Regions from separate parts of the Thalassotalea euphylliae genome, predicted to be linked through region 2. Evidence: predicted binding sites of a transcription regulator. Region 2 holds the regulator's gene; the other holds the start of a gene.
What was found. Region 2 encodes ArgR, which controls arginine synthesis, uptake and breakdown. Its sites were predicted from a motif close to ANTGAATANNTATTCANT; they were not measured.
Positions count from the first base shown of each region.

Region 1: argC (N-acetyl-gamma-glutamyl-phosphate reductase) is a predicted target of ArgR. The motif match lies at 4,126-4,143, and genes of this name have one in related genera.

Region 1 covers NZ_QUOT01000001.1:2,880,576-2,897,140, reverse strand. The annotation lists gene DXX94_RS12805 (argininosuccinate synthase) at 1-898, opposite strand, end outside; gene DXX94_RS12800 (ornithine carbamoyltransferase) at 973-1,887, opposite strand; gene argB (acetylglutamate kinase) at 2,023-2,829, opposite strand; gene argC (N-acetyl-gamma-glutamyl-phosphate reductase) at 2,826-3,875, opposite strand; gene DXX94_RS12785 (hypothetical protein) at 4,426-5,889, opposite strand; gene metF (methylenetetrahydrofolate reductase) at 6,051-6,938, opposite strand; gene metL (bifunctional aspartate kinase/homoserine dehydrogenase II) at 6,938-9,424, opposite strand; gene metB (cystathionine gamma-synthase) at 9,441-10,601, opposite strand; gene metJ (met regulon transcriptional regulator MetJ) at 10,889-11,221, shown strand; gene DXX94_RS12760 (malic enzyme-like NAD(P)-binding protein) at 11,313-12,557, opposite strand; gene DXX94_RS12755 (adenylosuccinate synthase) at 13,042-14,340, opposite strand; gene DXX94_RS12750 (prepilin-type N-terminal cleavage/methylation domain-containing protein) at 14,520-15,083, opposite strand; gene hflC (protease modulator HflC) at 15,254-16,138, opposite strand; gene hflK (FtsH protease activity modulator HflK) at 16,142-16,565, opposite strand, start outside.
Region 2 covers NZ_QUOT01000001.1:1,938,623-1,955,187, reverse strand. The annotation lists gene DXX94_RS08645 (MAPEG family protein) at 1-39, opposite strand, end outside; gene DXX94_RS08640 (hypothetical protein) at 235-555, shown strand; gene DXX94_RS08635 (TonB-dependent receptor) at 615-3,122, shown strand; gene argR (transcriptional regulator ArgR) at 3,240-3,713, opposite strand; gene mdh (malate dehydrogenase) at 4,109-5,044, shown strand; gene DXX94_RS19285 (hypothetical protein) at 5,000-5,164, opposite strand; gene DXX94_RS08620 (methyl-accepting chemotaxis protein) at 5,557-7,467, shown strand; gene DXX94_RS08615 (hypothetical protein) at 7,827-9,647, shown strand; gene DXX94_RS08610 (peptidoglycan-binding domain-containing protein) at 9,765-10,343, shown strand; gene DXX94_RS19655 (prepilin-type N-terminal cleavage/methylation domain-containing protein) at 10,474-11,055, opposite strand; gene DXX94_RS08600 (response regulator) at 11,165-11,821, opposite strand; gene DXX94_RS08595 (sensor histidine kinase) at 11,862-13,025, opposite strand; gene DXX94_RS08590 (hypothetical protein) at 13,193-13,936, shown strand; gene DXX94_RS08585 (MaoC family dehydratase) at 14,009-14,419, shown strand; gene DXX94_RS08580 (autoinducer binding domain-containing protein) at 14,430-15,140, opposite strand; gene DXX94_RS19280 (hypothetical protein) at 15,313-15,477, shown strand; gene DXX94_RS08575 (uracil-xanthine permease family protein) at 15,582-16,565, opposite strand, start outside.

The DNA.
Region 1 (16,565 bases), 940 kb from region 2:
TCAGGGTTTCCAAGCCTTTGTAAGCGGCCATTAACACCGTACCACCCGGTGTTTCATAGCAGCCGCGTGACTTCATACCGACTAAGCGGTTTTCAACGATATCAATACGACCAACACCGTGTGCAGCAGCTTTATCATTTAGGTAAACGAGCGCTTCATACGCTGAAAGGGCTTTGCCATCAACGGCCGTAAGTTCACCTTGGTCAAAGCTTAATTGCACTGTCTCTGGCGTATCAGGTGCATCCATCGGATCTACCGTCATGGTCCACACTTCTTTTGACGGCTCACACCAAGGGTCTTCTAACTCACCACCTTCGTGTGAAATGTGCCATGCATTCGCATCACGGCTATAGATTTTGGTCAGTGACGCTGAGCAAGGAATATTGCGCTCATCCAAGTAGTTAAGCAGGTCTTCACGCGAAACCATGTCCCATTCACGCCATGGCGCAATCACGGTAAGCTCTGGCGCAAGTGCCGCGAAACAAGACTCGAAACGTACTTGGTCATTACCCTTACCGGTACAGCCGTGACAAACGGCATCGGCACCGACTTTTAGCGCCACTTCAACGTGCGCTTTCGCTATAACAGGGCGCGCCATTGATGTGCCCAATAAGTATTGGCCTTCGTAAACTGAACCCGTTTTTAAAATTGGGTAAATGTAGTCTTTAACAAACTCTTCTTTGAGATCAACCACGTGACATTCAGAGGCACCTGAGGCAATCGCCTTTTCTTTGATGCCTTCAAGCTCTTCATCACCCTGACCAACATCGGCACAGAAGGCGACCACTTCACAGCCGTCGTAGTTTTCTTTTAACCACGGAATAATTGCCGAGGTGTCTAAGCCACCTGAATATGCTAATACCACTTTTTTGATTTGCTTTTTCTTTGCTAATGCCATGTTCGTTACCTAAAAATTCTTTATTAATCTGTGTTTACTAAATTTGTACTTAATCTGCTCGTCGAAATACTGTGTTACTGGTTCGCAAATAGTGTGACCAGTACCGCCATTTGCGCCCACATACGGTTTTCCGCTTGTTCAAAAACAATCGAGTATTTTTCGTCGTCAAATAGCGCGGTCGTAATTTCATGCTCTAAATGTGCTGGTTGGCAATGCAATACCTTAGTTGCACCTGTAGTTTCCATCATGGCGTGATTGACCTGAAACGGCATAAAGCTCGCTTCAATATCGGCAAATTTTGTATCGTCGCCCATAGACACCCAAGTATCAGTATAGATAACATCTTGCGCGCCAATGGCTGAAGCATCGTGGGTTAATACTAGCTTGCTGCCTGATTGTTCAGCGAGTGCTTGTGCATTGGCAAACATCTCGCTATTTGGGCCATAACCCTCTGGGCAAGCGAGGGTGAAATCAACGCCTAAAATGGCCGCTACTAACATCAAAGAGTTAGAGACATTATTACCATCCCCCACATAAGCCAGCTTGACCTGAGTCAAATCATCAAACTGTTCGGCAAGCGTGACAAAATCAGCCAGTGCCTGACACGGGTGATACAAATCACACAGCGCGTTAATAACCGGCACGCTAGCATGCTCAGCAAGGCCAGTAATGGATTGATGGGAAAATACGCGCGCAACAATCGCATCGGCGTAACAAGATAGGTTTTTCGCGTAGTCACTGACGCGCTCACGCTCACCCAATTTGCCATTTTGCTGGCCTAAATACAGAGCGTGGCCACCCAGCTTGGCAATGCCAATATCAAAACTCACATGGGTACGCAGTGATGGTTTTTCGAAAATCATCGCCACCGATTTTCCCGCTAGCGCTTGGCTGTATTCAGCAGGACTGCCTTTAATGGTTTTAGCGAGTGCGATCAGATCTAAAATTTGCGACTTGCTTTGCAAATCGTCGGCTAAAAAATGTGAGATTGTCATCTTAAATTCCTAACGTGGCACTGAGTAAAAGCGCCCTAAAAAAGTATCAAATATTCGTAGTTAGCTGCTGTTTTCTGGCTCGTTTGCATAGCCGCTAACTAAGTAAGAGGCTGCCGTACAGCTTCCTAACTAGGCAGCGTTGCTGGGAATAATGCGGGTACCAATAGCTGCGCCAGAGAGCAAGGTTAAAATCTGCTCTGGTGCTTGCCAGCTGGCGACCGCGATACTTCGTCGTAATTGATTGGCAGCATAGAAAGCTGCATTGATTTTAGCGGTCATACCGCCGGAGATAACCCCTGCTTCAATTAATTTTGAAGCTTGGTTTTCGGTGAGATCAGCAAGGTAACTACCTGTGTCGTCCATCACGCCATTGACATCGGTTAGTAGCAGTAATTCGGCATTAAGTAACTGACAGATGACCACGGCCGCATCGTCGGCATTCACATTGACTAGCTCGCCAGCGTGCGCTTCATTATTAACCGTACCAATCATGCCAATTGAGGAAACCACAGGTAAAAATTCAGCCTTTAATAAGCTGTCTAGCAATTTACTGTGCTGCGCCTTTGGAATTCCGACAGCGCCAAGGCCATCAGGATTTAACGAGCAACTGGCCATATTGCCATCAGCAAGTGAAAGTCCGACCGCATTGAGGCCAACTTGGCTAGCTGTCGCGACGATTTGTTTATTCACGCTACCCGCTAAAGCGCCGCTGATAATTGGCATTTGCTCAGCTGGCGTCATCCGAAGGCCATTTTTCTTTTCACTGGAAAAGCCTGCTTGCTTGAGCATATCATCAACCACACAGCCACCACCGTGCACTAACACGACAGGCGTACTTTGTTGTTGCTGCAATTGGGCGATAACCGTCAATAATTGCGTTAGCGCATCGGCTTTTTCTAAAATCGCACCGCCAATTTTTATCACTAGGGGTTTCATGCATTCGCTCCCGTTGATTGAGCAACTGTTAATTGACCAACCAATGAATAGCCAAGTGGTAAACCAAGTTTAGCATTTAAGCATTGCACCGCTTGTGACGCTGCGCCTTTAAGTAGGTTATCTATTGCCGTAGTCACTACCAGCACTTGCTTGCTTTCATCGTATTGCCAGAAAATATCGGCAAATGGCGTATGCGCAACATCGTCAATTTGCGGGCATTGCTTTTTAATGCGCACTAGCGGCTGATCTTGATAAGCATTAACAAAGGCTTGATCGACCATCTCGGCAGTGACATTGGCATTCAGGGTTAAAGTGACCGTTGCCAATAAGCCACGTTTAAATGGCGCAAGATGCGGGTTGAAAATCACTTGCGCGCCAGCTTCTTGGCTGATTTCCGGCTGATGACGGTGTTTAAGAATATTGTATGGGCGCAAGCTGACTTCATTAAAGCTAGTCGCTAACGAACCATTGCGACCAGCGCCGCTAACGCCACTAATGCCGTTAACAACAATCAAACTATCTGCAAGCTGCAATTGGTTGGTCATCACAGGTTTAAGCGACAGTAAACTCGCCGTTGGGTAACAGCCGGGCACTGCAACTAATTCGCTATCGGTGAAGTTTTCCGGCAACCATTCAGCAAGGCCATATTGCGCCTGCGCTAATGCGCGTAAGCTCGTATGAGCGAAACCATAGAATGTCGGGTAATCGGCAGGCTCTTTTAAGCGAAAGCCACCAGAAAGATCAAAGACTTGAACGCCATGTTCAATAAACGCCTGTGCCCACTCAACACTAAATTCGTGAGGGGTAGCAAAAAAGACCGCATCTAGCTCATCAACAGCCGCTTCGAACCATTGCTTTGAAAAAGCCTGGAGGGGTACATCACAGATCCCCAACCAGCGAGCATGTAACTCTGAAAATAATGATCCATTGGAAGTACTGTTTTCCGATACCACTAAATGCGAGATCGAAACTTTGTCGTGTTGTAGCAGTAAACCAACCAGCTCAGCTCCAACATATCCGCTTGCGCCAATAACCGCGACTTTCATATCAAAACACCAAAATTGCAATTGTATTCATTTAACTTACAAAAAACTCAGTACAAAACTAACGCTAAACTTGTTTTCTTGACTACTTGGTACTGCGCAAACAGACAAAACATTCTCAATCTTGCAATGACCAACAGCGATAATTAGGTCATAGCTTGGTGCTTTATCGTCGGAGCTTTGAATACATGTTGATGTTTCCGTAGCCTGCTTCAATCAGGTTATTCACACTGTGACGAGAAAAGTAACACCACATGAATTTTTATGCAACATTTCAACATAAATATTTTACGAATAATTTATTACTAAATCTGTGTTTTGTTTTGCTGATTAATAGTTAGCCTAAAGAGATAGGCAATAACAATTAGTGAGCCGAAAGTGAGCCCTGCTTAAAGGTGAGAAATTTTTGCTGAATTAAGCGCAGCTAGCAGTAAAAAATTACTATCTAAAGGGTATTTAAGTATGAAAAGTTAGTGTTGAGCACTCATGGCGAAGGCAAACTATTTTCAGGTTAATCTTATTGTCGAGCGTTAGCCTTTGTTCAAGCGAACTGTTAAGACGCTTTGTTCCAAAGTTTTTGATTGTTGCGAATTGAAAAGTATTCTTTTGGGTGCCAACAACGTGGGATGAGATCGAGATCGGCACGTTCTTGATAATTCGACACGAGGTTTTCCAGTATTTCCTGCAAACGCGCTCGGCTCATATTGGCAAGTCGTTTAGCAGAATTAGCAAAATACAGGTTTTCACTTTTACGGATCAGAATATCCCCGCCATGGCTAATAAACGTGAGCTGTCGAGTGGCGACTCGGCAAATAGGCTCTTCAGGATCTTCAGGATAAAGCTGATTAACGATCGCGTATTCATAGCGTTCAAGGGAATTGCCTGCATCGTCAAGCGCTAGGTAAGTAATACCAAACCCTTGTGGAAACATGCCGGTAATTTTATATAAGCTGTCGACGACTTTTTCGCTACAAACACCGCGCTCAGCATTTTGATATAACGCCTGATAAACCTTGGGGACCAGTTTGTATTTGTAGTTCTGCTTGGTTGATAACACAATTGAGCAGTAAATTTGCGGTACTTTAATCACATTCGCCAAGCTTTCTTTCGGATTAATCGCTTGTTTGAGAATGTTTTTGATAAACTTAAGTTTTCTCAGCTCTTGGTGATGAAATATCTCGCGGTCTTTTTTTGAATTACCAAAGTATTCACCAGCACCTAGCCCATCGACGAGAAACTTAATCGACTCTCGATAGTTGATTTGCAGTAACTGCTTGCGATCATCCACTGACAGCGTGCGATAAGGATCGCTATCTCCGTCAGGGCCAAACAGAATCTGCTGAGCTTCAGGGTGATAGGTACCAATATCTTGAATCAAAGACGCCTTCATTAGGGGCATTTTTACTTGATCGCGAAAACGTTTGCAGCCTTCTTCGTCAAGGCGAGCAAATTGAATAAACTGCTCACCACTGAATTCACCTAGAAATTCTTGAATATAGGCATCTTTGACCGCGCCATCAATAATCAGCCGCTCAAGCAGGCGCAACATCAATACGGTTTTATATAAGGGTTTGTATTGCTCGTTTATTTTCGCAATGCCAGTTCCCTCGGTTGGCGTTAACAGTTGTACTGTTCCCAGTAGCTGCGCAGATTTCCGATTAGTTTCTTCATAAGACTCCCCTTCACACAGGTCGAGAATCTCAAGACACAAATTATCGAATCTCTCATGGCGAGCAATACGAGCAGAGCGCACTTGCTGTTGTTGATGTGTCGAATTAGCTTCCTGCTCAGCTCGCCTGCGGTCTGATGCTGGACTATGGGCTTGCACCTGTTTGCTGTAGGTCTGTTTGTCTTTTTCTTCAAGTGCCGTGACAGCTTGATTAACCGCATGATCTTGTTCATAAAACTCTAGCGCACCATCTAAGATCGTGTCTTTCAATGGACTAGTTTTAAACATGCGGTCGAGTAAGTTAGTGACCTGAGCAGTTAATATGGATTGATTCGACTTTTTACTCATGCGACAAACGTGGCTGATTCTTGCGGAGCTATGTAGCTTTTCAGCTAACCATAAGTGAAAAGCACCTTAAACTCAAATCATGCTAGCTTAACGAAAAAAGGTTACCTAAATAGTAACCTTTTGTATGTGTTAGCAAATAAGTACAAGGAAAAGTAAAAAATCTACTTCGGACGAATTCCCAGTGTGTGGCAAATTGCATAAGTAAGCTCGGCGCGATTTAGCGTGTAAAAGTGGAAGTCTTTCACCCCTTCTTTTTGCAATACCTTAACTTGCTCCATGGCAATGTTGGCGCCCACTAAGCGACGCGTGGTTTCGTCATCTTCCAAACCTTCGTACATTTTGGGCATCCAACTAGGCACATGAACATTAGTTAAACCAGCGAAGCGCTTTAACGTGTTGTAGTTAGTTACCGGTAATATGCCTGGAATAATTTCGACATCAATACCGACAGACACGCAACGATCTCTAAATCTTAGGTAAGACTCAATATCGAAGAAGAACTGGCTAATCGCGCGTGATGCGCCAGCATCTACTTTGCGTTTTAAATTTAACAAATCAAATTGCGGATTTGGCGCTTCTGGGTGCCCTTCTGGGTAAGCTGCCACTGAAATATCGAAATCTGCGACGGATTTTAACAATTCAACTAAATCGGCAGCATACATTGAAGGCTTTTCACTGCTATCTGGCAAGTCACCACGTAATGCAACAATATGGCGAACACCACTTTCCCAATAATCTTTGGCAATTTGAACTAACTCTTCACGGCCAGCATCAATACAGGTCAAGTGCGGCGCCGCCAACAGCGCAGTTTCTTTTTGAATGCGTTTAATTACATCATGCGTGCGGTCGCGCGTGCCGCTGCCAGCACCGTATGTCACTGAGACAAAGCTCGGCTTAAGTGGCGCTAAACGCTCAATCGAATTCCACAAAGTGGTTTCCATTGCAGGGGAATTTGGCGGGAAAAATTCAAATGACACATTAATATCACTGCTGATCTCACTCAAACTTTGATTCAGTGATTCTACTTGTCGCGCATGGCTATAAGTCATTAGTTTATCCCCTTTAATTTTACTTGATGTTGTTTACTCGAAAGCTGTTTACAAGCGTTGGCTAGATCTGAGTGCAAACCGCCTGCGGTGACTTCACGCCCTGCGCCAGGGCCACGAATAATAAGTGGGTTTTCTTGATACCACTCACTTACGATTTTAAAAATATTGTCGCAAGGCGTTAGACTTGCAAATGCATCGCTCAATGGTAGAGCTTCTAGACTCACCTCGGCACGACACTGACCGGCCGTTGCGCCAAACCTTGCCACATATCGAATACACTGACTTTGTTGCTGCGCTGCGTGTAAGCGCTGTGAAAACGGCTCATTTAGCTCTTTTGCTCTCTCGAGAAATTCCGCCAACGAAATACTGCGAAGCGATTCAGGCACCAAATTTTCACAGCTAATATCATCTAACGACAAGCTAAAACCCGCTAATCGCGCAAGAATTAATAGCTTGCGCTGAACATCTCGACCAGATAAATCTTCACGTGGGTCTGGCTCAGTAATGCCTTGTGCCAGTGCTTCTTTAAGTAAGCTAGCAAAATCTTGCTTGCCATCATAATGCTCAAACAACCAAGATAACGTACCAGAGAATATCCCTGATATTTCAACAATGCGATCACCGCTTTGTTGTAGATCGTCAATCGCATAGTTAATCGGTAGCCCCGCCCCAACGGTGGTATTGCCTAACCACAAGGCTTGATGTTGCTGTGCCAAATCAAGCATTTCTTGGTAATCAGCAAGCGGTGCTGAGGCAGCCCATTTATTTGCGCCAATTACATGAATACCATGGCTAAACAACTGTGGATACAATTTGCTGAACGCTTCACTCGGCGTGATATCAACAACAATTAACTCATCGTATGGGTGGTTCGCTAATTGCTCAACAACTTGGTCAATTTGATATGGTTGCGCCGATTGCTCAAAACAAGTAAATGCCTGTTCAGGTTCAATACCATCTAATTGGTATAAGCTCTTACGTGATGACAACAAACCGACCAAGTGCACATTCTCTAGCGCTTTAACACGCTCTAACTGGGTCGGTAAGCCCGCCAAAAATTGCTCACCAATATTGCCTAAACCAGCGACAACTAAGCCGATATGTTTGGCATCTTTAGTAACAGCTTGATGAACGCTATTAAGCAATTCGGCACTGCACGCTTGTGGCAGCACAGCAACAATACTATCTAAGTGCAAGCTATTATAAATCGCTATGGTTTTTTGTTGTTTCAATGCGCGTTTAAAACGCGCTTTAACATTGGCGCGCTTTGATGCTTGATGACCTACAACTGCCATTAGCGATACTGGTGTAAATTTTATTTCAGTACCGTAGCTCGCTAACCATTCACTGACGGCTTTTTGCTGCGATAGCTGAATCACTAGCTCCCCAGCGCTAATATCGCCAGTAATAGCATTAAATTGCTCAAATGCCGATTGCCCTTGTTGACCGATTAAACTTGGCGACTGCACAAGCAACAAGTCGTTTAAATACGTTACCGACAACTCTCGCTGCGCAATATGACCAAAATCTCCAACTTCTGTGCCAGGGGTTAATGGATCAAAGCTACTGGCAACATGCAGATGGCTGCCAACTCGTTCTAACGGCTGAAGCGTCTTGGCGTGCAATACTGGGTTACCTAAACGACCGAGTTCTTTTGCAACGGTGCGCGGTACACGATGCAGCTTTCTTGATAGCGGCACAACTCTAGGGTCTGCACTATAGATGCCATCTACGTCTGTCCACAAAGTTACGTTTTGCGCATCTGTAAATGCAGCCACTATAGTTGCTGAGTAATCGCTACCATTACGACCCAATGTGCAAGGGAATCCTTGATTATCACGAGCAATATAGCCGGTGATCACCGTTAGTTGCTGGCTATTTAATTGTTGCTGTAAATTGTCACGGCTAAGTTTGTAATCTACTTGGCAATTAACGTCGTTGTCGACCACGAGAAATTCACGTGCATCTATCGCATAACTCGGGCAGACTCGCTCAGCTAATACTGCTGCAAGCAGCTTTGCCGACCAAACCTCGCCAAAAGCTAATAGTTCAGCTTCGTGCGCTCGAATATCCAGCTGTAGCCATTTTGCCAGTAACGCAAAATCTTGCTCAATAGCAGTGGTTAATGGCTCAACACTTGAATCACTCAACAAACCTTTTGCTAACGCTTGTTGTTTTTGCTTTAACGCGTCAATCGCTTGGTGAAGCTGATCGCTGTTTTCAGTGGCAAGCTGAAATATTTCAATAAGATCGTCCGTCGTATCACCAGAAGCTGAGACCACAACGATGTCATCAAGCTGGCAATTGCGCTGAATAATGTCGATAACGCGATTAATACATTCAATAGATGCCAACGAACTACCACCAAACTTATGCACTTCAACAGCGCGTTTGGCTAAATTATTCTGCGGTTGCTTATTCTGCGCTAAGTTATTTTCCGGAAGGCTATCTTGCGGCAAATGGGCTGGGACTAAAGTACTGCTCATGTTAATACGCCCAAAGTTAAGCTTGCTGACTAGCGGCAAGGCCAGCGTCAAGATCGGCTAGAATATCGCTGATATCTTCAATGCCAACTGACAAGCGCACTAATGATTGACTAATCCCCGCCGCTTTTTGTGCTTCGATGTCCATTCCCGCATGCGTCATCGTAGATGGGTGACTGATCAAACTTTCTACCCCACCCAAAGATTGTGCAAGCGTGAATAGCGGCAGATTATCAAATAACGCTCGCACTGCTGGCTCACCACCTTTCACTTCAAAGCTTAACATCGCACCAAAGTCTTTTTGCTGACGTGTTGCCAACTCATGCTGGGGGTGGTCTGCCAAACCAGGGAAGTACACTTGTTCAACTGCTGGGTGATTTGCCAAGAAACTAGCAACTTGATTAGCATTTTCTTGATGTGCAGCCATTCTAAGCGGTAAGGTCTTCAAGCCACGTAATGCTAAGAAGCTATCAAAGGCTGGGCCAGTAATTCCAATACAGTTTGCCCACCATGCAAGCTCCTCACCGAGTGCTTGTTCTTTAGTAACTAAAACGCCGCCAACCACATCGCTATGACCGTTGATGTATTTCGTCGTAGAGTGGAAAACAATATCAGCACCCAGTGATAATGGTTGCTGCAGAACTGGCGATAGGAAAGTGTTGTCAACTGCAACAAGAGCGCCAACGGCTTTACTTGCAGCAGCGATTTTTTCAATATCAACTAAGCGCAATAACGGGTTGCTTGGCGTTTCAATCAGTACCAATTTAGGCTGTTGTGCAAGCGCTTCATTGAGTGCCTGTTCGTCGCTTTGATCAACAACAATCACATCGAATTGGCCACGTTTTGCCAAGTGCACAAACAGGCGATAGCTACCGCCGTAACAATCGTGTGGAATAACAACTTTATCGCCGACTGACAGCAGCTGACAAATCAAGTGAACCGCTGCCATGCCTGTGCCCGTGACAATACCTAGAGCACCACCCTCAAGGTCAGCAATAGCCTTACCAAAAGTCGCTCTGGTTGGGTTACCTGTGCGCGAGTAATCAAAATCACGCTTTTCGTTAAAACCCTTGAGTGAATACGTACTTGATAGGTGAATAGGCGCCACCACAGCACCGTGATGTTTATCGCTGTTAATACCGGCGCGTGCTGCGATAGTAGCGGTTTTTTGCTTAGTCATACTATTCACCTAGTAATTACTGAGTTTAGCTAGCTTATTCAATTTAGATTTTGAGTGCTAAAAGTGAGCAAGCCATCAAATGGATGTTTAGACGTCTATAAATCTATCCGTTTTAAATTTTGTGGTCAAGAAGTTTTAGACATCTAAACTTCTACACATATAGGTTGACTGAAATATGCCACCTAGTACAATTTAACGTTAATATCTGGGTTGCATCAAAAAGACATTACAGCGCATTACAAAACGCTGACCATCACCCAACTAATAACAATGTATGAGGTACTTAAATGGCTGATTGGAATGGCGAATATATTAATCCTTACGCAGAGCATGGAAAAAAAAGCGAACAAGTAAAGAAAATCACCGTTTCTATCCCACTTCGGGTACTCAAAGTACTAACTGACGAGCGCACTAGACGCCAAGTTAACAACTTACGTCACGCCACCAATAGTGAACTGCTATGCGAAGCGTTCTTGCACGCTTTCACTGGTCAACCTTTGCCTAACGATAACGATCTGGCCAAGGATAATGAACACCGATTACCAGAAGCCGTTCGTGAAGCCTTGATTGCACAAGGTATTACTGACTTTTCTGAATTCGAAGCAGATGACGAAGAATAAATCGCTCGAAAAACGCTGCACATAAATTCGAATCAAAAGGCGCAAATTGCGCCTTTTTTAATGCAATTATTGCAATCGCTAATTCACTATCTTAACTTTCCATATAGTTCTCAGGCAGTGGCAGCGCCGCCACACCAGACTCAACAGCCGCTTCGGCAACCGCTTTAGCAACTCTTGCCTTCAGGCGACTATCCATAGGTTTAGGAATAATATAATCGCGACCAAAAGTTAAGCTCTTATCACCGCTTGCTTTAAGCACCTCAGCTGGCACTTCTTCTTTCGCCAATTGGCGAATAGCATGTACCGCAGCAACCTTCATTTCATCGTTAATGGCTTTTGCACGCACGTCTAATGCACCGCGGAAAATAAACGGGAAGCAAAGTACATTGTTGACTTGGTTCGGGTAATCAGAACGTCCAGTAGCAATAATCACATCATCACGCGTTGTTTTAGCCAATTCCGGCTTAATTTCTGGATCTGGGTTTGAACAGGCAAAGACGACAGGGTTAGGTGCCATCAATGCTAAATGATCAGCCGACAATAAATCAGGCCCAGACACGCCGACAAAAACATCAGCGCCTTTGATAGCATCTTCCAATGTACGCTTGTCGGTGTTGTTAGCGAAAAGCTTTTTGTACTCGTTTAAATCGTCACGACGAGTATGAATCACACCCTTGCGATCTAACATATAGATTTTTTCACGCTGCGCGCCGCATTTGATTAATAGCTCCATACAAGCGATTGCCGCTGCACCTGCGCCCATACACACAATATTCGCCGCTTGAATTTCTTTGCCTTGAATATCAAGAGCGTTAAGCATACCGGCAGCAGTAACGATCGCAGTACCATGTTGATCATCGTGAAAAACAGGAATTCGACAACGCTCAACCAACGTCCGTTCAATTTCAAAGCACTCAGGCGCTTTGATATCTTCTAAGTTTATGCCGCCAAATGAGTCAGCAATATTGGCGACAGTGTTAACAAATTCTTCAACCGTATGGTGCTTGACTTCAATATCGAACGAATCAATGTCAGCAAAGCGTTTAAAAAGCAATGCTTTACCTTCCATTACGGGTTTTGATGCCATTGGCCCCAAATCGCCTAGCCCTAAAATAGCCGTACCATTTGAGATTACCGCTACGGTATTACCTTTCGCTGTGTATTTATAAACGTTGTTTGGATCTTCAGCGATTGCTCGTACGGGTTCTGCGACCCCTGGACTATAGGCTAATGCCAGATCTTTACTGGTTTCTGCGGGAGTTGTCAGGGCAATACTGATTTTGCCCGGATTTGGCAGCGCATGATAATCCAATGCCTGCTGTTTTAAATCTGTCATCGTCGTTCCTTTGCATGAACATGGTGTTAACTTGATGGATATAACTGTATTTGTAAATCAGATACTTATTATGTTTATTATTATTATAGTTTATATGGTATTTGAATTAAGATGATGCTGACAAGGCTATTTTTTCAAAGAAACTTGCTACAAGTCATATATTTAATGATGCTACGCCTACTCAAATTTTGACTTAAAATCTCGATAATGCGCTAAATTTGCAAAGAAAACTTCATTTTTTTGTACAAATTTTGACATAGCTTGAATCTATGCACGGTTCAAAGATTACTATACCGTTAATGGCGGGTTGAATGTGACCTTAGCACTGGATAACTGTTGCGTGCGCTTTTTATAGAGAGGTTAAGATTAGGAGTTAAGGCTTTAGCGAAAAACCATTATTCGCAGGTACTATTCACAAGCACAAAAAAACCAGCCATAAGGCTGGTTTTTAAAACTGTTATACAACAAAACTTAAGACAACGAATTACTCGTCGAATGGATTAACCAAAATCATTGTTTCGTTACGATCTGGGCCTGTTGATACGATATCAATTGGTACACCCGTTACTTCTTCTAAACGTTTGATATAAGCAACAGCGTTTGCTGGTAGCTCATCAAAAGAGGTTGCACCTACCGTTGATTCATCCCAACCTGACATAGATTCATACACTGGTGTAATTTGCTCATAACCTTCTGCAGCAGTAGGTGGCACAGTAATCACATCACCATTAGCTGTTTTGTAGCCAGTACAGATTTTTAACTCTTTTAAGCCATCTAGCACGTCAAGCTTAGTCAAACAGAAGCCTGAAATACTGTTAATTTGCACGGCGCGGTGCATAGCTACTGCATCAAACCAACCACAACGACGCTCACGACCTGTAGTAGCACCAAACTCGTGGCCTACGGTACCTAAATGGTTGCCGATCTCATCGTTTAATTCTGTTGGGAATGGACCAGAACCTACACGCGTAGTATAAGCCTTGGTAATACCTAATACATAATCTAGGTAGCGCGGACCAAAACCACAACCAGTCGCAACACCACCAACAGTAGTATTTGAAGACGTTACGTATGGGTACGTACCGTGGTCAATATCAAGTAAGGTACCTTGAGCACCTTCAAACATGATTGACTCACCGTTTTTGCGTGCTTGATCAAGAAGCTCTGCAATGTCAGCAACCATACCTTTAATAACATCAGCAACAGCCATTGCGTCTGCTAGCACATCTTCATAGCTAACTGGCTCAGCTTTGTAGTAGTTCACTAATGCGAAGTTATGGTACTCAACGATTTCTTTTAATTTTGCAGCAAAAGAATCAGCACAGAATAAATCGCCAACACGTAAACCACGACGCGCTACTTTGTCTTCGTATGCAGGGCCAATACCGCGACCTGTTGTACCAATTGCTTTGCTACCACGTGCTTTTTCACGCGCTGCATCAAGTGCATTATGGTAAGGCAGAATTAACGGACATGCGTCAGAGATAAGTAAGCGTTCACGCACTGGTACGCCGCGCTCTTCTAACATGGTGATTTCAGCCATCAGGGCTTTTGGACACAGCACAACACCGTTACCAATCAAACATTTTACATTGTCACGTAAAACGCCAGATGGAATAAGATGAAGAACGGTTTTTTCACCATTGATTACTAGTGTGTGGCCTGCGTTATGGCCGCCTTGATAACGTACTACGTACTTTGCTTTGTCTGTAAGTAAGTCAACAACTTTACCCTTACCCTCGTCACCCCATTGGGTGCCCAGAACTACAACGTTTTTTCCCATGATTACATGTTGGTAAGAAAATTAGGCGGCGATTCTACCAGAGATCAAAATTGAGTCCAAGTTTTATTGGTTAATTTTACAGCATAAAGGGGAATGGTTTGCCGCTCAGTACGCACAATACCTAAGCTAATTTTGCAATTAAGCAGCTCAATCAATTAGTTGAGATAAGCCATGTTAACTCAACATGGGATAGAAGTTTGTGACCCGCAAGCGCTGACCTGACCGTTAATCGAATTGTACAACACCCCGAGCTGAGCTGTGGTTCTTCCTGCCGTATCGCCATTCGCCCGGTAGACGAAAGAGCAAGATGTATTGCCACTATGCCGAAAACTTTGAAAGTCTTCAGAGGTATCAGCATCAGCTCGCGGGCCATCAATTAATAGATAATTCCACAGAGAATGGCATCCGGCATTACCTTGGCCGATATTATCATTGGCATTTCCTTTGTTGATACCAATGGGCCAGCCATTAGTACTCATATCCAAAGTGCCATCACCAAAGTCCGGCATATTTTGAATTCGCCCAGGTTCACCAGATATTTGCCAGCGCAAATGAGCATCGTCCACCGCTTTTTCAAAGTTGGCCGCAAGCGTGCGAATCACCGCTAAATTTGCATCATCCGTTAGATCAATAAGTCGAGGTATTGCCGTTACGGAAATGATGCCAAGAATAACGATAACAACAATAAGCTCAATCAGTGTAAAGCCACTGCTTTCTCTACTGTCCATCATTCTACTACTCATATAAACAAATCCTTTTGCACATAAATCAGGTTAAAGCAATAAGAGATTGCAGTATGCAAGCCCCAATTAAGATGATAGCAAAGCTCTTGATGTAATAAGCGACAAGCAATAAAAAAGGCCACAAAATATGTGGCCTTTTAGGCAAATTAAGTAACTCGCCTAACGCTAAGTTATTTACCTTGTTTACCGTTTTTAAGGTAATTGAAGAAGTCACTGTCAGGTTTAACAACCATGATATCGCTCTTATTGTTAAAGCTGTTTTCGTATGCTTCTAAACTACGGAAGAATGAGTAGAACTCTGCGTCTTTGCTGTATGCATCAGCGTAAACTTTTGCTGCAGTCGCATCGCCATCACCACGAATTTGCTGAGCATTCTTCTGTGCATCAGCCAACATTACCGTGACTTTAGCATCAATTTCAGCGCGAATGATTTCTGACTGCTCTTGGCCTTTCGAACGGTGTTCTTTAGCTACCGCATTACGTTCAGCACGCATACGTTCAAAGATTGAGTTACTTACCTCATTAGGTAAGTTAATCGCTTTTACACGTACGTCAATAACTTCAATACCTAAGTCATCACGGCTACTCTCAGCACTCTCACGCGCTTTCGCCATCAAACCGTCACGGTCACCCGAGACAATTTCTTGAATAGTGCGAGTACCAAACTCAGTACGCAGGCCGTTGTTTACTTTCTGTTTCAATAAGATAGAGGCTTGATCAAAACTACCCGAAGTACGTAAGTAAAATCTTGAAAAGTCAACAATACGCCATTTCACGTATGAATCGACCATCAAATCTTTTTTCTCAGCAGTAACAAAGCGATCTGGCGCTTCATCTAGCGTTTGAATACGTGCATCTAAGCGTTTAACATTTTCAATTAATGGAATTTTGAAGTGTAAACCGGGCTCGTAAATACGCATTTCGCCAGTAGCAGCGTCTCGCTTAATTTTTGAGAATTGGAAAACAATACCACGTTGGCCTTCAGGCACCACGAACACAGACGACACAACCAAAATAAACAGTAGTGCAATTGCTGTCACAATAAAGTTTTTCATTGCTTAGTTTCTCCCACTGTTGAATCGGTCATTGCGACCAGAGTTGCTGGTTGGTGACGAGTTTTTACCCGTATTAGCAGGCACACTGCTTACTGATGACGGAACGATACGTGTTGGTGCAGCTTGCTGGTGCATGATTTTGTCCAGTGGTAGGTACATCATGTTATTACCACCTTCAACATCAACCATTACCTTGCTGGTATTACCGTATACTTTTTCCATACTTGCCAAATACATACGCTGACGAGTTACGTCTGGCGCAGCCTGATATTCAGGTAAAATTTTCTCAAAACGAGCAACGGCACCTTCTGCTTCAAGCACGGTTTGTTCTTTGTACGCAAGTGCCTCTTGTTCCATACGGTTCACACGACCACGCGCTCGTGGTTCGATACTACGAGCATAAGCTTCAGCTTCTTGAATAAAACGT
Region 2 (16,565 bases):
CATCACGGCCAGCGGTAAATAGAGCAGGTGATTGGTCATTTTTATTTTCCTTGCGGTTAGCTGTTTTTGTTATCTTCGATTTATTCTGTACCAAACTGTACTATTTATCTGAACTTATTCAACTGGCAACTTGTTGATTAATTGCGCGATAACCAATCACTTTACTAACTTTGTCTGAAACAAGTCTGCTATGTTATTGAATTGCAATGGATGATGTTATAACATCACATCGCTATGAACACTCAGTACCAACCATTACCACGCCAAACTAAGCAATGCAGCATCGTTTTGATTGCCGCATGGCTTTTTATGCTGTGTTTTCACAGTGGCCATATGGTACAAAGCTACGACGAAATAATATCTCAGGCAGAAAGCTTAGCGGAATGTCATTTATGTCATAACGCACTCGATAAGCCGGTCGAGAATACGATTGTCAGGCAGGCGGTACAGCGTGTTTATCATGCTAAAGTGCTCGCTAAATCATTATTTTTTCCACCTACACAGGCTCACTTTTCACCGCCGCTTAGGGCGCCACCTGCTCCCTTATTAAGTTAGCTATTCGCCTTTAGCTAAGTTGCTAAGGCACACAAGTTTTATTTATTAAGGGTTTACTCATGCAAACACGCAAAGCTTTGGTCGCGTTGGCGATCGCTGCTACTTTTTCTAATGGCGCATTAGCGCAAAATATTCGTGGTCAAATTTCCGATGCGGCTGGCAATCCTATTGCCAATGCCGAAGTGCATATTGATAAGGAAAAAACACACGTTTTTACTGATGAAAACGGTCGTTTTATTATTGAGAACGTCAATAAAGGCAAAGCTGAATTGCATGTCAGCGCACGCAACTTCAATCACTATAATCAAAAAATTGAAGTGACCGAGCAAGATTTAAATGGCTTGGCGATCACTTTATCGCCAACTGTGATGGAAATCATTGATGTTCATGCTACACCGCTGCATACCTCGACAATTGAATCCGCACAGCCAGTAAATGTGTTAGCTGCAGACGAGCTGCGTATGAAGCAAGCATCAACACTGGGTGAAACGCTGAAAAATGAAGTAGGTGTTCACTCAAGTTATTACGGCCCTGTATCCAGCACGCCTATTATTCGTGGTTTAGATGGCCCACGTGTGCTGATCAGTCAAAACGGTTTAGATGTCGGTGATGCATCACGTGTTGGCGGCGATCATGTGGTGGCAACTGAAGCTGCTACCGCCACACAAATTGAAGTGCTGCGTGGCCCAGCGACGCTATTCTATGGCAGTGGTGCTATTGGTGGTGTGGTTAACGTGATTGATGAACGCGTACCGACCAGTAGCGACACTAAAATTGATTACTTACTGCAACATGGCAGTGTTGCCGATGAAGACGAAGCATCGGTTAGCCTAAATACTGGCAGCAAAAATTTTGCCCTGCACTTAGATGGTTTCTGGCGTGACTCAAACGATTACGACATTCCCGGCTTTGCTGAAAACGAAGCCAGTCATGGCGATGAGCATGAAGAAGAGCAAGAAGATGAGCATGAAGGTGAGCATGAAGGTGAAGAGCACGGTGAAGAAGCAGTAGAAGGCACATTAGCCAATAGTGCTTCAGAATCGTCTGGCTTTACTATTGGTGCCAGCTATTTATTAGATAACGGCTTTATTGGTTTCTCCTACGGCCGCCTAGATCGTGAATATGGCATTCCGGGTCATGGTCACGGTCATGGTGAAGAAGAGGAGCATGAAGGCGAAGAGCACGAGGAAGAAGAGGAAGAGAACGTATTTGCTGATTTAGAGCAAGATCGTATCCAAATTATCAGTGATCTAAATTTTGAAGATCAGTTCTTAAGCCGCATTGCAACGAAATTTGCCTATACCGACTACCAACACCAAGAAATTGAAAATGGTGAAGTGGGTACCACCTTTAAAAATGACAGCATTGAAACGCGCTTTGATCTTTATCACCAAGAGTGGAACGGTTGGAGCGGTGCTTGGACATTACACTTTAAAGACAGTGACTTCGAAGCGCTGGGTGAAGAAGCTTTTACCCCACCAGCGGAATCAACCACTATTGCGTTGGCATGGCTTGAAGAAAAACATTTTGGCGACTGGCTATTGCAACTCGGCGCCCGTGTTGAACATGTCAAATTAACACCAAACGGCGAAGCCGAAGAGCACCATGAAGATGAAGCGCACGAGGGCGAAGAAGAGCATGATGAAGAACATATCATGTTGGCTGAGCAATCATTTAATCCGGTAAGTGCCTCGGTTGGCCTAGTGTGGGATTATCAGCCGGGCTACAACCTAGGTTTCTCGGCATCATTCTCACAACGTGCGCCGTCAGCACAAGAGCTATTCTCAAATGGCCCACATATTGGTACCAATACCTTTGAAGTAGGTGCGCTGTACAATGTTGTTGAACATGATGATCATCTAGATATCGAAGTGGGTGAACAAGACGCCGACATTGAAACCTCATACAACTTAGATATTACCTGGCGCAAGTTTGAAGGTGACTTTGGCTTTATTGTCAGTGCTTTCTACAACCATGTTGATGATTATTATTACCAGCAGGATACTGGCTTCTTTATGGAAGACGGTCATGAGCATGGTGAAGAAGAGCACGAAGACGAAGCTCTTGAAGAAGAACACCACGACGAAGCTGATGAACATCATGACGAAGAAGAAGGTTTGCCTGTCTTTGTATACCGTCAAGATGATGTTGACTTATATGGTATCGAAGCGGAATTTGTCTACCAACTAAGTGCGCCGCTTAAAGCAAGTGTGTTTACCGACTATATTCGCGCTGAACTTTCTGATGGTGGCAACCTACCGCGCATTCCGCCAATGCGTATTGGCGGCCAGTTAAACTATCAAGGTGATAGCTTAGCTGCGGAGCTGGCGGTAACCCACTACTTTAAGCAAGATGATATTGCTGAGTTTGAAACAGAAACCGACAGCTATACCATGGTGGATGCTCATATCAACTATTACCTTGATGGCTTTGGTGCCGACACCGCGTTATTTATCAAAGGCAGTAATTTAACGGATGAAGAAGCACGCGTGCACTCGTCATTCTTAAAAGATGATGCGCCACTACCAGGTCGCAATATTACTGTGGGTATTCGCGGTAGCTTCTAATCGTATTGCCGATTTTTAAAAGTAAAAAGCCCTGACATTTCAGGGCTTTTTTGTATTTGAATGCTGAGTTTCTATTTAGCTTGAATTAACTAAGTAGGTTTAAAGAGAAAAGTTGAATTAACCTAAATTTTTCTGAAATAAATCTTCTAATTTTACAATTGTTTCTGGAATCAATTTCACATCGGTTGGTGCAATAAAAATAGTATCGTCACCGGCAATGGTACCCAATACACCGTCACTTTTACTGACGCTATCAAGCAAACGAGCAATCAATTGCGCAGCGCCTGGGCTAGTGCGAATAATGATCATCACATTATTATGCTCAATATCTAACACTAATTGCTTAAGCGGGCTTTTTGCGGTTGGCACACCCAATTCGGCGGGTAAACAATACACCATTTCTTGACGGGCGTTACGAGTGCGTACCGCGCCAAACTTACTGAGCATGCGCGAGACTTTTGATTGGCTGATATTGTCGAAGCCTTGTGCTTTTAAGGCATCAACTATTTCACCTTGAGAGCCAAATTGCTCTTGCTTGAGTAAGTCTTTAAATGCTTGAACTAGGGCTTCTTGTTTTTGTTGTGCTGTCATCATACTGCCATACTACCTGTTGCGTTATCGCTTGCGCTTTTGGGGTTAAGCATAGCGCAATTAAGTGCATCCATTCGTTGAAATAGCCTGATTCTAGACCAATTTCATTCATTTGTTTTTCTACTATGCTCTACTATACCAAGTAATCGTGGGAATAGGGTAGCACCGTGCTTCTTGCCTCATTATAAATAACGTTATTTGGTGAATAAGTGTCTTTTTGTGTCCAAACATAATTAACATTCAGGGAAGTTATCAATGTAACTGTAAAGGAAAATTGCTTATTGGCGTGAAAAGGGCAAGCTTCCTGAGGATTCTCTAATTGTTTTTTATGGATTAATGCTATATCTTTTGGGCGACAAAAATTAAGTAAATACTCAAATCGGGAGAGAATTCCAATGAAAGTTGCTGTATTAGGCGCAGCTGGTGGTATCGGCCAAGCGTTATCTTTACTATTAAAAACTCAATTACCTGCAGGTTCTGACTTAGCATTATACGATGTTGCACCTGTTGTTCCTGGTGTTGCTGTTGATTTAAGCCACATCCCTACTGCGGTAAATGTTAAAGGTTACGGTGCTGACGACTTAGCACCTGCATTAGCCGGTGCAGACATTGTAATCATCCCAGCGGGTATGCCTCGTAAGCCAGGTATGGATCGTGCTGACTTGTTCAATGTTAATGCTGGTATCGTTAAAACGCTTGCTGAAGGCATCGTAGCTAACTGTCCTAAAGCATTAGTAGGTGTTATCACTAACCCTGTTAACGGCACTGTGCCAATTGTTGCTGAAGTATTCAAAAAAGCAGGTACTTACGAAGCTGGCCGTGTATTCGGTGTAACAACGCTTGACGTTATCCGCTCTGAAGCTTTCATTGCTGAGCTTAAAGGCGTTGATGTTGCAACGGTTAAAGTACCAGTTATTGGTGGTCACTCAGGGACAACCATTCTGCCACTACTTTCTCAAGTAGAAGGTGTTGAATTTACTGAAGAAGAAGTAGCAAGCCTAACTCCTCGTATTCAAAACGCAGGTACTGAAGTTGTTAACGCTAAAGCTGGCGGTGGCTCTGCAACTCTTTCTATGGGCGCTGCGGCGGCACGTTTCACTATGTCATTAATCAAAGGCTTACAAGGTGAAGAAGTTGTTGATTACGCTTATGTTGCAGTTGAAGATGGTGACGCAGAATACTTCGCACACCCAGTACGTTTAGGTAAAAACGGTGTTGAAGAAATTCTTTCATACGGTGAATTAAGCGCATTCGAGCAAAAAGCAAAAGAAGATATGCTTGAAACCTTAAACAAAGACATCAAAGAAGGTATTGATTTTATCAACGGCTAATAAGCTTGCTGATAAAATAGCTTTCATACTTTCAGTAAAAACGGCAAGCCCAAGGCTTGCCGTTTTTTTATGCTTAGGTTTTAGCTGATGCCAATCGGTATAATCGAGTGCATATTCCATTTTTTACGTACCATTTTGAACTTTGATAAATGGTCGGTTAATTAATCTCCAAACAGTCGCTAACACCCTCTAATAAATTGACTAATTGGTCAGTTTGGCCATATTGTATCGTCCCGTTTTTGGTTAATGTCTAGACATAAAGCTATCTAACTAAAATGGCTTAATTGTTTACTTAGTCAACTGTGGTCTATTGCCCAAAAGCATGAAAAAGATAGAAGGAGCACAATAGAGGAAGTTACTCAACACTGCTGTTATTAAGCAGTCTACTCAATTACATAATAATGACGGTCGAGTTAAGGCCGAAGTAACGGATTAATAATTAAAGACATGGATATGTTTATTTATAGGAAATAATTTTTGCCTAGGCAAAGAAGAAAAACAGAGAAAAAATTTTGAAAAAGCAGTTTAATTTCAAAACCCGCATTGTCATGGTTGCGATTAGCTTATTAGCAATTTCCATGATCATCTTAGCTACTTCCGCTTACTATCAACTGTCTGGATTAGTGAAGGCAAACGTTGATGAATATGCCACGCTACAAATGTCGAGTAATGGCGCGAAAGTTCAAAATTACATGTCGAGCATCAAACAAGGCATTGAGCAATCAGCTGAACTATTTGCAGGCGCTACCGACAAAGTGAAAATCCAAGGTTACTTAAACAGCCTTGGTCGTTCTATTTCTGCTGCCGATATCATTGTTGGCTATGAAGATGGCATGGGACTAAGCCACAAGCACGGTGAGTTCAATGCTGGTAACGCAGACCCACGCTCGCGCACTTGGTATCAGCAAGCTAAGCGACAAGCGTCGACAACAGTGACTAAGATTTACAAAGATAACGCTTCTAACCAGTTAATGGTGACCTTAGCTACGCCGTTATATCAAAGTGGCCAATTTAAAGGGGTGCTAGCTGCCGATATCGCAATTAGAGCATTAGACCCATTTATTGAGCGTGCTACCTTCCCTGGCTCAATCGCGGCGCTATATGATGATACCGGCTTGACGATTTCGTCTACTGGCGAGGTTGATGTGCCGGGTGAATCGCGATTGTCAGACTTTGAGCCGCTAGTTGAGCTTGAACAAATCATGTTGTCAAAGCAGCAAAACATGCATGAGTTCGAGTTACTAGGTATTGATAAAATCGCTTACTTTGAGACGGTAACCATTACCCAAGACACTACTTGGTTTATGTTGGTCGCAATTGATAAGTCAGTCATGTATAGCGCTCTGGGTGACTCTTTAGTTTCATCAAGCCTGACCACCTTTGTGTTAATTGTATTATCGACTATCGCGATATACGTATTGCTTTCTTACGCCTACCGCCCAGTTGAAGCGTTGAAGAAAACGGTAAATGAGCTTTCAAATGGTAACGGTGATTTAACCAAGCGTTTGAAAGTAGAGCGTGAAGATGACTTGGGTGAAATCTCAAGAGACATCAATACCTTTATCCAAAACTTACAAACAATGATGCGTGATATCGCTGAATCTAGTCAGTACATTGCCACCAGTGTCGATGACCTACAGGCATTGCGTCAAAGTAACAACGAAGTGTTAGAAGCGCACCGTCTTGAGACTAGCCAAGTGGCAACTGCACTGAATGAAATGAGTGCAAGTTCAACCGACGTTGCCAATAACACTGAAAACGCAGTGAATGTGACCACGAGCACTAACGAGCAAGCGTTACATTCTAAGCAAGTGGTTTCAGGTGCGACCCAAAATGTCAGCGATTTGGTCGAGAAAGTTGAAGAGTCTTCAGGCCAAATTAATCAAATGGGACAAGAAATTGATAATATTTCGGCTGTCTTGAAAGTGATTGGTGATATTGCAGAGCAAACCAACTTACTTGCCTTGAATGCGGCAATTGAAGCCGCACGTGCTGGCGAACAAGGCCGAGGTTTCGCGGTAGTTGCTGATGAAGTGCGAGCACTAGCGTCAAGAACACAAGACAGTACCACTGAAATTCACAATACAATTAACCGCTTAAATGCAAGTTCGCAAAGTGTTATCAATGGTATTGAGTCGACAAAAGCAAGCTGTGTTGAAGCCTCAGAACAAACCCATTTAGTGGTTGAAAACCTTGATCAGATCGTGAATTCAGTTGGCGGTATTAATGACTTAAACATTCAAATTGCCGCTGCAGCTAAGCAGCAGTCTTCGGTTTCTGAAGAGATTAATCGCAACATGGTGACCATTAGTGACATGGTTGAGCAGGTTGCGGCCAGCAGCGATGAAGTGAACGGCGCAACCACAGTATTAGCAAGTGCTAATAGTAACCTAACCAAAGTGGTTAGTCAGTTTAAGCTTTAGTTGCTTACCCCTTCAGGGCGTTAATCAAAGCATTCAGTTATCGCTCTGGTTGCAAGTTAGGCTATTTGCCATATCGAGTAGCCGAACTAACGCATTATCAAGTCAGTTGTTTATCTACATTTTTGTTGAGCAAACAACTGACTTTATTTGTTTCTCTAGTCTGTCAGTTTTATTTACATTCGTTAGTCCTATGCAGGCTTATTTTATATTGTATATTTTTAGCTTGTTGATTATGAGTAAGAATAATATCTTGACCCGTAAATTGCATAGCTCAACCCTCACCACACAATTGCTCTTATGCTAAGCCTTGCAACGCTAGGTTTAGGTGGTCATAAATAGCCTAACTCAAGGAGCTATGTATGGCTCAGTTTTTGCGCGTTTGTTGCCAATTGGCTGTGCTTATTTCAACAGGGATTTCCTATTCTGTGCAGGCAAATCTGCTGCAATATGACCTTAGCTTTACCACATCTGGCCAAAGTATTTGGGATACGGGTGACTCGTTTATGTTAGATCAGCGAAGTTTTCTGGGTGCTCAGTGGCAAGATCAACAAGTAGATATTGATCTGATTGCTGGTCGAGAAGATGTTAACGTGATTAACCCGTTGCGGGCGGCTTACGATATTGCTTTTGCTGGTTGTCGAGCCTTGGGGAATTCCTCAAGCACTTGTATCAATGGCCAAAGCGGGCGCATATTTGTTCCTAAATTGGGAAGCCGGCCATCGGTGCGCAGTTGCAGTCGGTTTGCTGTGGCTTGCAAAATTGCCCGTGCGGCAGATTTAACAAGACGGGCGGCTTATGATGCGGCTTTCTCTCTATGTCGAAAGAGCTTCTCGTCGAGTGTTTGTCGTAATGGCCAATCGGCACGTTTGCCTGTAGCACCACTAGGCACTGCGCCACCTTCATTTTTGGAAGTGGATACCCGCACTGGCGTCGCTGTACAAGGCTCTACTGATGGTAGAGTTGGTATTGAACTTGGTATTGAGATTGGCAGTGGCTCAGTAGATGCCACAGTGTCTTATCAAGCCACGTTAGATCTTCCTGATACGTTAAATTTAGATAAAACTAACCCAATCAATTTTAATGCTAACAGCCTATTGGCTGGCGCCAATACGCTCGATACGTCTTTTGCCAACCTAGCGCTTAATGTTGATGCAATTATGGAACTAAGTGGAACTGTGGGGGGAGAAGCCTGCATTATACCTGCGGGCTGTAGCACAGGTTCAACACCATTTAACATTAATGAAAGAGCATCAATACTATCCTTTAACCAAGATGGCGAAGGTGGTGTCTCACTGCTTGGCCAGCAACCATCAGTATTCGGCTTTCCCGATCAAGCCAATGGCTTTCCATTTAGTGTAGATGCTCTAGGTATAGTGGAAGCGACTTTACATCTTCCGCAGCCTAATGCCAGTGGAGGTCTAGATACCAACACAAATACCCTTAAAGCCAGTGGTCAAGACGACTTGGTGGATTTGTTTATTGACATCGACAATATTGTTGCCAGCGCGGCAGGTGTACCAGGCTTGTTTGGCTCTAGTGCGCCCATCGGTACCATTGGCAGCATCGGCTACGATATTATTGATGTGCAAATGGGGCCAACCATCGACTTAAAACAAGACTTTGAATTAGAGCCAACACTGTTTGTGTCTATGGCCTTTGATAAAGCGGTGATGGTGGGTGGAGAAATGGTAACCGAATTGATCTCTGCTTGGGATTTATTACCTGACATCACTTTTCTTGATGACGTTACCACAGTTACACCAACCTTTTTCCTTGATGCTAATTTGACCAATGAAACATTACTAGACTTTGATTTAGAACTGATGATCGACTTATTACAAATTAACTTCGACATCCTTGGTTTTGATCGTCAAATAGGTATTGGCAATGTATTAGCAGCTGGCGCAGATTTATTTCAATCGCCTAACTTGTTTGTCAATATGTTCCCGTTAGGAGGATTTGACTTGCAAGTAGGAGAGAGTTTCGTGGTTGACTTTAATAATAATACACCACCACCGCCAACGACTTTAGCGGTAAGAAGTGCAATTAACCCGATTGAAGCATTCGCGGTGTCAGTACCTACACCCAGCAGTGTTTTGCTAATGCTACTCGCCTTATCCGTACTGGTGTTATCCTTGTCAGCTAACAGTAATCATTTGCGTAAAAGAAATACTGCATAGGGTTTTAAATAATACTCTTGTTTTGGCTTGCCAGTTGATAGTTAATTATTGGATGTAAGCTGGCAAATCACGCTAACCACCTATAATTACTTAAATAACTCTTAGATATAATCACTCATGAAATCACTGTTGTTCAGCGTTTTGCTCTTATCGATCAATCTACCTGTAATGGCCGCCGATATTAACGGTAAATTTGCCATGAAAGGAGCAGGCTTTTTAACCTGTCAGGCATTTCTTTTAGAGAGACAAAAACGCTCTAATATTTACTATATGATTGGCGGTTGGTTGGAAGGTTATATCTCTGCTCACAATCGATATGTTACAGATACCTATGACATAACCGCCTATCAATCACTGGAGTTACTGCTGAATGTAATGGACAGCCACTGTCAAAGTAATCCAAGCAATCAACTTTACCAGGTGGTAAGCGGTATTATTGAGAAGTTGGAACCTGTAAGGATTAAACAGGAGTCTCCTCGTATCGCTGTCACTATTGGCGAGAGAAAAGTTGTCTTGTACAGGGCGACCATTCGCAAACTTCAGCAAAAACTGAGCGAGCTTGAGTTATATCAAGGTCAAATTGATGGCCAATATACCGATGCGACTAAATCTGCATTAATGGCATATCAGTCTGATATAGGTTTTGAAATGACTGGCGTGCCGGACCAAGGAACACTATGGCGCTTATTAAAATAACAATATTGAAAAACTTACTATTAGTTGCTAGGAGTATTTGCGTTGAAGCTGCTTTACGCAGCAAGATTGGGAATTTAGGGATACTTTCCACTGCCAAGCGCGCTTAGCTTAGCAGTAGACTTAGCGAAGACTAGCAACCAGTAGTTACGATAATGACTTCCGGTGTTACTGCATTTACAACAGCACTTTTGTAACTTACATAACAGTTGGTTGCGATAATTTCTGCAGTAGTTGGCGAGTTATTTGGCGCTTTATTCGTTAAATACAGGCCGCGGGCAACTTGGTTATCAGCATTACTGTCGTTAAAAATTGTATTGAAAACGAAGTCATCACTAAGGTTCATGGCTTCAAGAATTTCTGGCACATTGTCGCTGTCGTTGAAAGAGATGCCAATTGGGTATCCTTGATCGAAGAAAATACCTTCAAATTCAAAACCATTATCAGTGCGGCTTTCAACTAAAGCCTTGCTGTTATAAAGGTTGGCGGTTGATTCCAAACTACCAGCTAGTGCTTCAAGTGCTGCTTCATTAGCATCAGATGATAGGTCGATAAAACGTGGCACAGCCACAGCTGATAAAATACCTAAGATGACAATTACGACAACAAGTTCGATCAGGGTAAAGCCTGCTGCCTTCGTAATATTTGAACTATGTGGTTGAGTACTGGTTAGTTGAGTGTTAGGTGATTGTAAATTTGGTAAATTGGCATACATGTTACTTCTCCTAGAACGACAGTGCCTGACAAATCGAATAAACGCACTTACTTATGCTGGTAAGCAAGTGAAAGAGCATACAACAAGCTTAGTGAGTGTTAACAGTACTTTAACATAAAATACCTTGCTCTATCGCTAATAATACTGCTCTAGTGCGATCTCTGACGCCGAGCTTGGTTAAAATGCTGGAAACATGATTTTTAATGGTACCTTCAGATTTAAATAAGGCACCTGATATTTCTTTGTTGGAATAGCCGCTCGCCATCAGTCTCAGTACTTCTATCTCTTTTGGAGTCAGCGGCTCTAACGGAGTAGGTGCAGTAAAATCATCACTAAGACCGTTAACTTTAGTAATACCTTTTAACAGCCGTTCTGTAACTGCGGGCTGCACCATAGTTTGCCCATTATGAACCGCTTCAATGGCACTAATAAGTGACTCCAGTGATACGTCTTTAAGTAAGTAGCCCTTTGCACCCGCTTGCATCCCTTTGAGAACCAGCTCTGAATCGTCGAAAGTAGTCAGAATAATAACGGGCGTAGCAATTCCCGCTTGCGTTAACTGCACTAAAGTTTCAATACCGTCCATTTTTGGCATAGAGATATCGAGCAAAATCACATCAGGCTTATGTGCTGCTACTTGCGTTAATACTTGTGTGCCATCGCTAGCTTCAGCGCTCACAGTGACTTTTTCTGATAGCGCAAGTAAGCTTTTAATTCCTTGCCTAACTAAGGTTTGGTCGTCTACGAGTAGTAGTTTTATAGTCACTTATAAAGTCTCGCTTTTTTCTTGGTGTTGCATGCTAAATTTATTGGCGTATGTGATTAGGCAAATTAACCACAATCGTTAACCCATCATTTTCACGATTGAAGTTTACTGTGCCGCCAAGAAGTTCTGCACGCTCTGTAATACCTGACAGTCCATTACCCGCGACTAGCTTCGCGGGAGCAGTGCCATTGTCATAAATTTTTAGCTGAATTTCGTCTCGTTGCTGGGTAATGGAGAGCCAAAATTCACTAGCACCGCTATGACGCAGCGTATTGGTGATCGCTTCTTGGCTGATGCGAACTAAGGTATTTGCCAGTTCAAACGAATCAAGTTGGATATCTGTTTGAATCGAGTGGTGTACCTTGAGTGCAGGTACGCCAGCGACAAGCGCCTCAATTGCTGACTGCACGTCAATAGCTTGATTCGCCTTAATTGTGCTGACCGCCTCGCGTACATCGCTTAACAAGAGTTTGGCAAGCGCATAGCTTTCATCAACTTTTTCTTTCGCGGCTGAGTTGCCATCTCGCTCACATAAATGAGATGACACTTGCAGGTTTATGGTTAACGCAGTGAGATGATGACCAAGTAAGTCGTGAAGTTCACGAGCAATGCGTGTGCGTTCATGTTGCTTTGTCGATTGTGTTAACAATTGCTGAGTGGCGAGTAACTGGCGGTTAAGTTCATTCGCTTGTTCGCTCGCTTGTTTGGCTTTTTGTGTTTGTTGGCTCATCAGCAAGCTAAAAATATGAAACGTGCCATAGAGAGAGCCCGTCAGTAGCACATGGTCTTTTTGCCAACGCCAACCATAGAGGCTAAACCACACGACGACTAGCGCAATAATAATGAGTAACGCCGTTTCAAATCGGCAGAAATTAATCAGCATGCCAGCCCAAATAATGGTAAGGATAGGAATAAAGTCGAGTGGCAGCATTAACATAATGGCAAATGCACTCGCTAGTTGTAATCCCAAAAATACTTGATGGGCACGGCCAAAGAGTGACGCTTTATTAAGTTTGGTCGCACCAAAAAAACAGACAATATAAGCGGCGAAACAAATGGCAATCCCCAATGTATTTGCTTGCACGTTGGCGGTTTGTGAAGGTAAGGCGTACAGTGAAATGGCAAGTACTAACCCCCAAGTCACAACAGCTAAAACATCAAGTCGCTCACAGTGTTGGCTAATTTTAGCGATGGCTTTATACATATCTTCTTATTGGTAACCTGTTGACGATTATAGCTTTTAAGGATTATTTCAGATTAAGTCGTAAAAACCTATAGGCCAAAAGTCATGTTTTTAAATCGTGACCTTTGGCACTGATGTCGCCAAATAGCAGTGCGTAGACTACTTCCAACAACTTAGGGAGAGAAAATATGTACTATTCAATTTATTCCGTTTTACTGTTTTTACACATTGTGGTTGGCAGTGTGTCATTAATCACTTTTTGGTTGCCTGTTATTGCCAAAAAAGGCGGGCATTTTCACAAGCGGTCAGGCAAGTGGTTTGAGTTTGGGATGCTCGCTGTCAGTTTATCTGGGGTTGCTATCACTTTAATGGTGTTATTCGATCCGTTAGCCATTAAAGATCCTTCATCTTCATTATCTGGTGCCGAGGCCGATAAGCTGGTGTGGTGGAGCGAAATGTTTGCTTGGTTCTTACTGATGTTGTCGCTACTGGTGCTTAACAGTACACGCCACTCGGTACTCGTATTGAAATGTCGTGAAAACCGACAGGCACTGCGTCAATGGCCGCACCTGTTGCCAATTCTCACTATGGCGGTAATTTCGCCTTATGTAGGTTATTTAGGTACTAAATATTCTTTTGTCTTATTGCAGGTGTTTAGCGCTTTGTGTTTGGTGAATAGCTACCAATTACTGCACTATATTTTTAAACCGTCTATTCAACCAAGAGAATGGCTAATTCAGCATTTGCGTCATATTATTGGAGCAGGTATTGGGGCTTACACCGCGTTTTTTGCTTTTGGTGGTCGCCAACTACTCGCCAATATTGTAAGTGATCAGTGGCAGATTATGTTTTGGGTGCTGCCGGGGGTCATTGGTGGTATATGCACCCATAAATTAGTCAAAAAATATCGTCAGCAGTACAAGGTGCAATAAACTGCTAATGTAAAGCTTTAAAGGGATTTTTATGAAGCAAATATTTCTTGAAGATTTTGTCGTTGGCCAAGTATTCACAACAAACAACATCAAGTCACTGCTGAGCAAATTATCGAATTTGCTCAGCAATTTGACCCGCAGCCATTTCATACCAATGAAGAACAAGCCAAAAGTAGTTTTTTTAAAGGGTTAGTGGCCAGTGGTTGGCATACGGCAGCTATTACCATGAAATTAATTGTGGCAAGTGATGCTAAACCTGCTGGTGGCTTAATTGGCGCAGGTGTAGATAAGCTTCGATTTAATCAAGCTGTTCGCCCTGGTGATAGCTTGCAAGCTAAGGTCACGGTCATTGAAGCTAAAGCGTCTAGTTCAAAGCCCGAACAAGGATTGATTACTATTGCTGTGTCTGCGACAAATCAAGAGCAGCAAGAAGTCTGTAGTTATGTCTCAACAATAGTGGTACCTAAAAGGCCTAACACCTGACTGTTGATAGTTAAGGAGTAATGATCTGATGTGCGACGAGTTTAGATATTACTTGCTCCTTATTTTTTGCCCCCAGCTTAAGCTTTATATTCTCTAAATGAAATCTCGCTGTTCGTTCAGAAATATTGAGCTTTTTACCGACCTCGTTATATGTGCAGCCATTACTTAACCATTTACCGCACTCTATTTCTCGATGGGTTAATTTTAGCTGCTGAATGGCAACATTTGGGCAACTTTTTAAGGCACAAAGTTTTTGATGAAATACGGTAGAGGTGATCTCAAGTTGCTTGCCATACTGTTCAAGCCATTTAGTTTCTGCCTCATTGTCTATGGCGCAACCTAAACCAGCTATTTGAAGTTTATTATTACTTAGTGGTATTGAAGCGCCAGCATTGAGTTTGTGAGCTTTGACCTGCTGCCAAAAGCCAAATTGCGCTTTGCCGTTACTGCATTGTTTCGCGTATGACCAGGGCACAGGCGAATTGCTCACAACAGATAGTGGAATGGTAGTGTCTAGTTGTAGGTAGTTCTTGGCGATATATTCATCGACCCATTGTTGAGGGTAGGTACTAATCACATTTAATTCACTGGGGTGTTGTGCGTTAAACTGAAAGTAACCAAAGCTTTTAATGCCAATTTTAATGAGCTGTTGCTCAAACAAATTGACGAGTTCGGCTTCTCGCTGACATTTTATCAGCTGATAAATATCGTCCCATTCCATCTCACATCTACATCCTGTAAATACCTGTCAGAACTGACAGTGCAATTTTGTTGTTTATTGATTAATACTAAAAAGGTCTATGTTTTAAAGGATAGTCGGCGATTCGTTCTAACAGGTGAAATTAATTTAACTATTGAGTTAAGACGTTGAAACATATGCGTAAGGAGGCGTTATGTTACTTGTCAAATTAATGGTATTAATAGGAATGCTGATTGCTTCACAACTTGTATCGATAGGTAAAAGTCATGCCGCTTGGAAACTGTTTTTGGCTTTGTTTCCCGTTGTTGGCGCAATTGCCATTGCCTTATTGAATATTAAGTACTCAGATTTTTACTAATTTTTATAGATGCTCGCAGAAATAAAAAATCCACCTTATTCGGTGGATTTTTTTATGTCGATATTTTTCATGCCGACAGATGCCAGTTAAACTAAACGTAAAACTTACTTCTCATTTGGCAATAATAGGTTAAGCGCAATTGCCGAGATTGCAGCCAACGCTATACCTTGCAGTTGGAATAAGCCCAAATCAAACTGCATACCGCCAAGGCCAAATACCAGAGCTACAGCAACAATCGCCATATTTTTACCTTTGCCAAGGTCGACTTGTGCGGTGATTAGTGTTTTTAAACCAACAACAGCAATGGCACCAAACAGCAATACCATAATGCCACCCATCACAGGTACAGGAATAGTTGCTAGTAGTGCACCTGTTTTTCCTAAGAAAGATAAACCGATAGCAAAAACAGCTGCCCAAGTCATAATAACTGGGTTAAATGACTTGGTTAAAGCAACCGCGCCAGTGACTTCTGAGTAAGTCGTATTTGGTGGACCGCCGAAAAGTGCTGCAGCTGAAGTGGCTAAGCCATCCCCCATAAGCGTGCGCTTTAAGCCCGGCTTTTCGAGAAAATCTTTACCAGCCACATTGGAAATTGCCGTGATATCACCAATATGCTCAACTGCTGGCGCAATGGCTATTGGTAAAATAAACAGAATCGCTTCCCAGTGAAACTCTGGTGCAGTGAAGTTAGGTAAAGCAAACCATGCAGCTTCACTTACGGAATCAAAATTAACGATGCCGAAGTATAACGAAAGCAAGTAGCCAACGGTTAAACCAATTAAAATCGGTACTAACTTAAAGAGCCCTTTACCTAAAAGTGAGACCAATACCGTAACCGCTAGCGCCGTTAGCGAGATGGTTAATGCTGTACTTGCTTCAACCAACTGAACCGCGCCATCACCTGTTTTACCAAGCGCCATGTTCACACCAACAGGGGCTAAGTTTAGGCCAATCACAATGATCACAGGCGCCACCACAACGGCAGGTAAAACGCGATGAATGATTTGGTTGCCTTGCCATGCCACAAGTAACCCCAGTGCCATATACAAGACACCAGCGGCGGCTAGGCCAGACATGGTGGCGGCGAT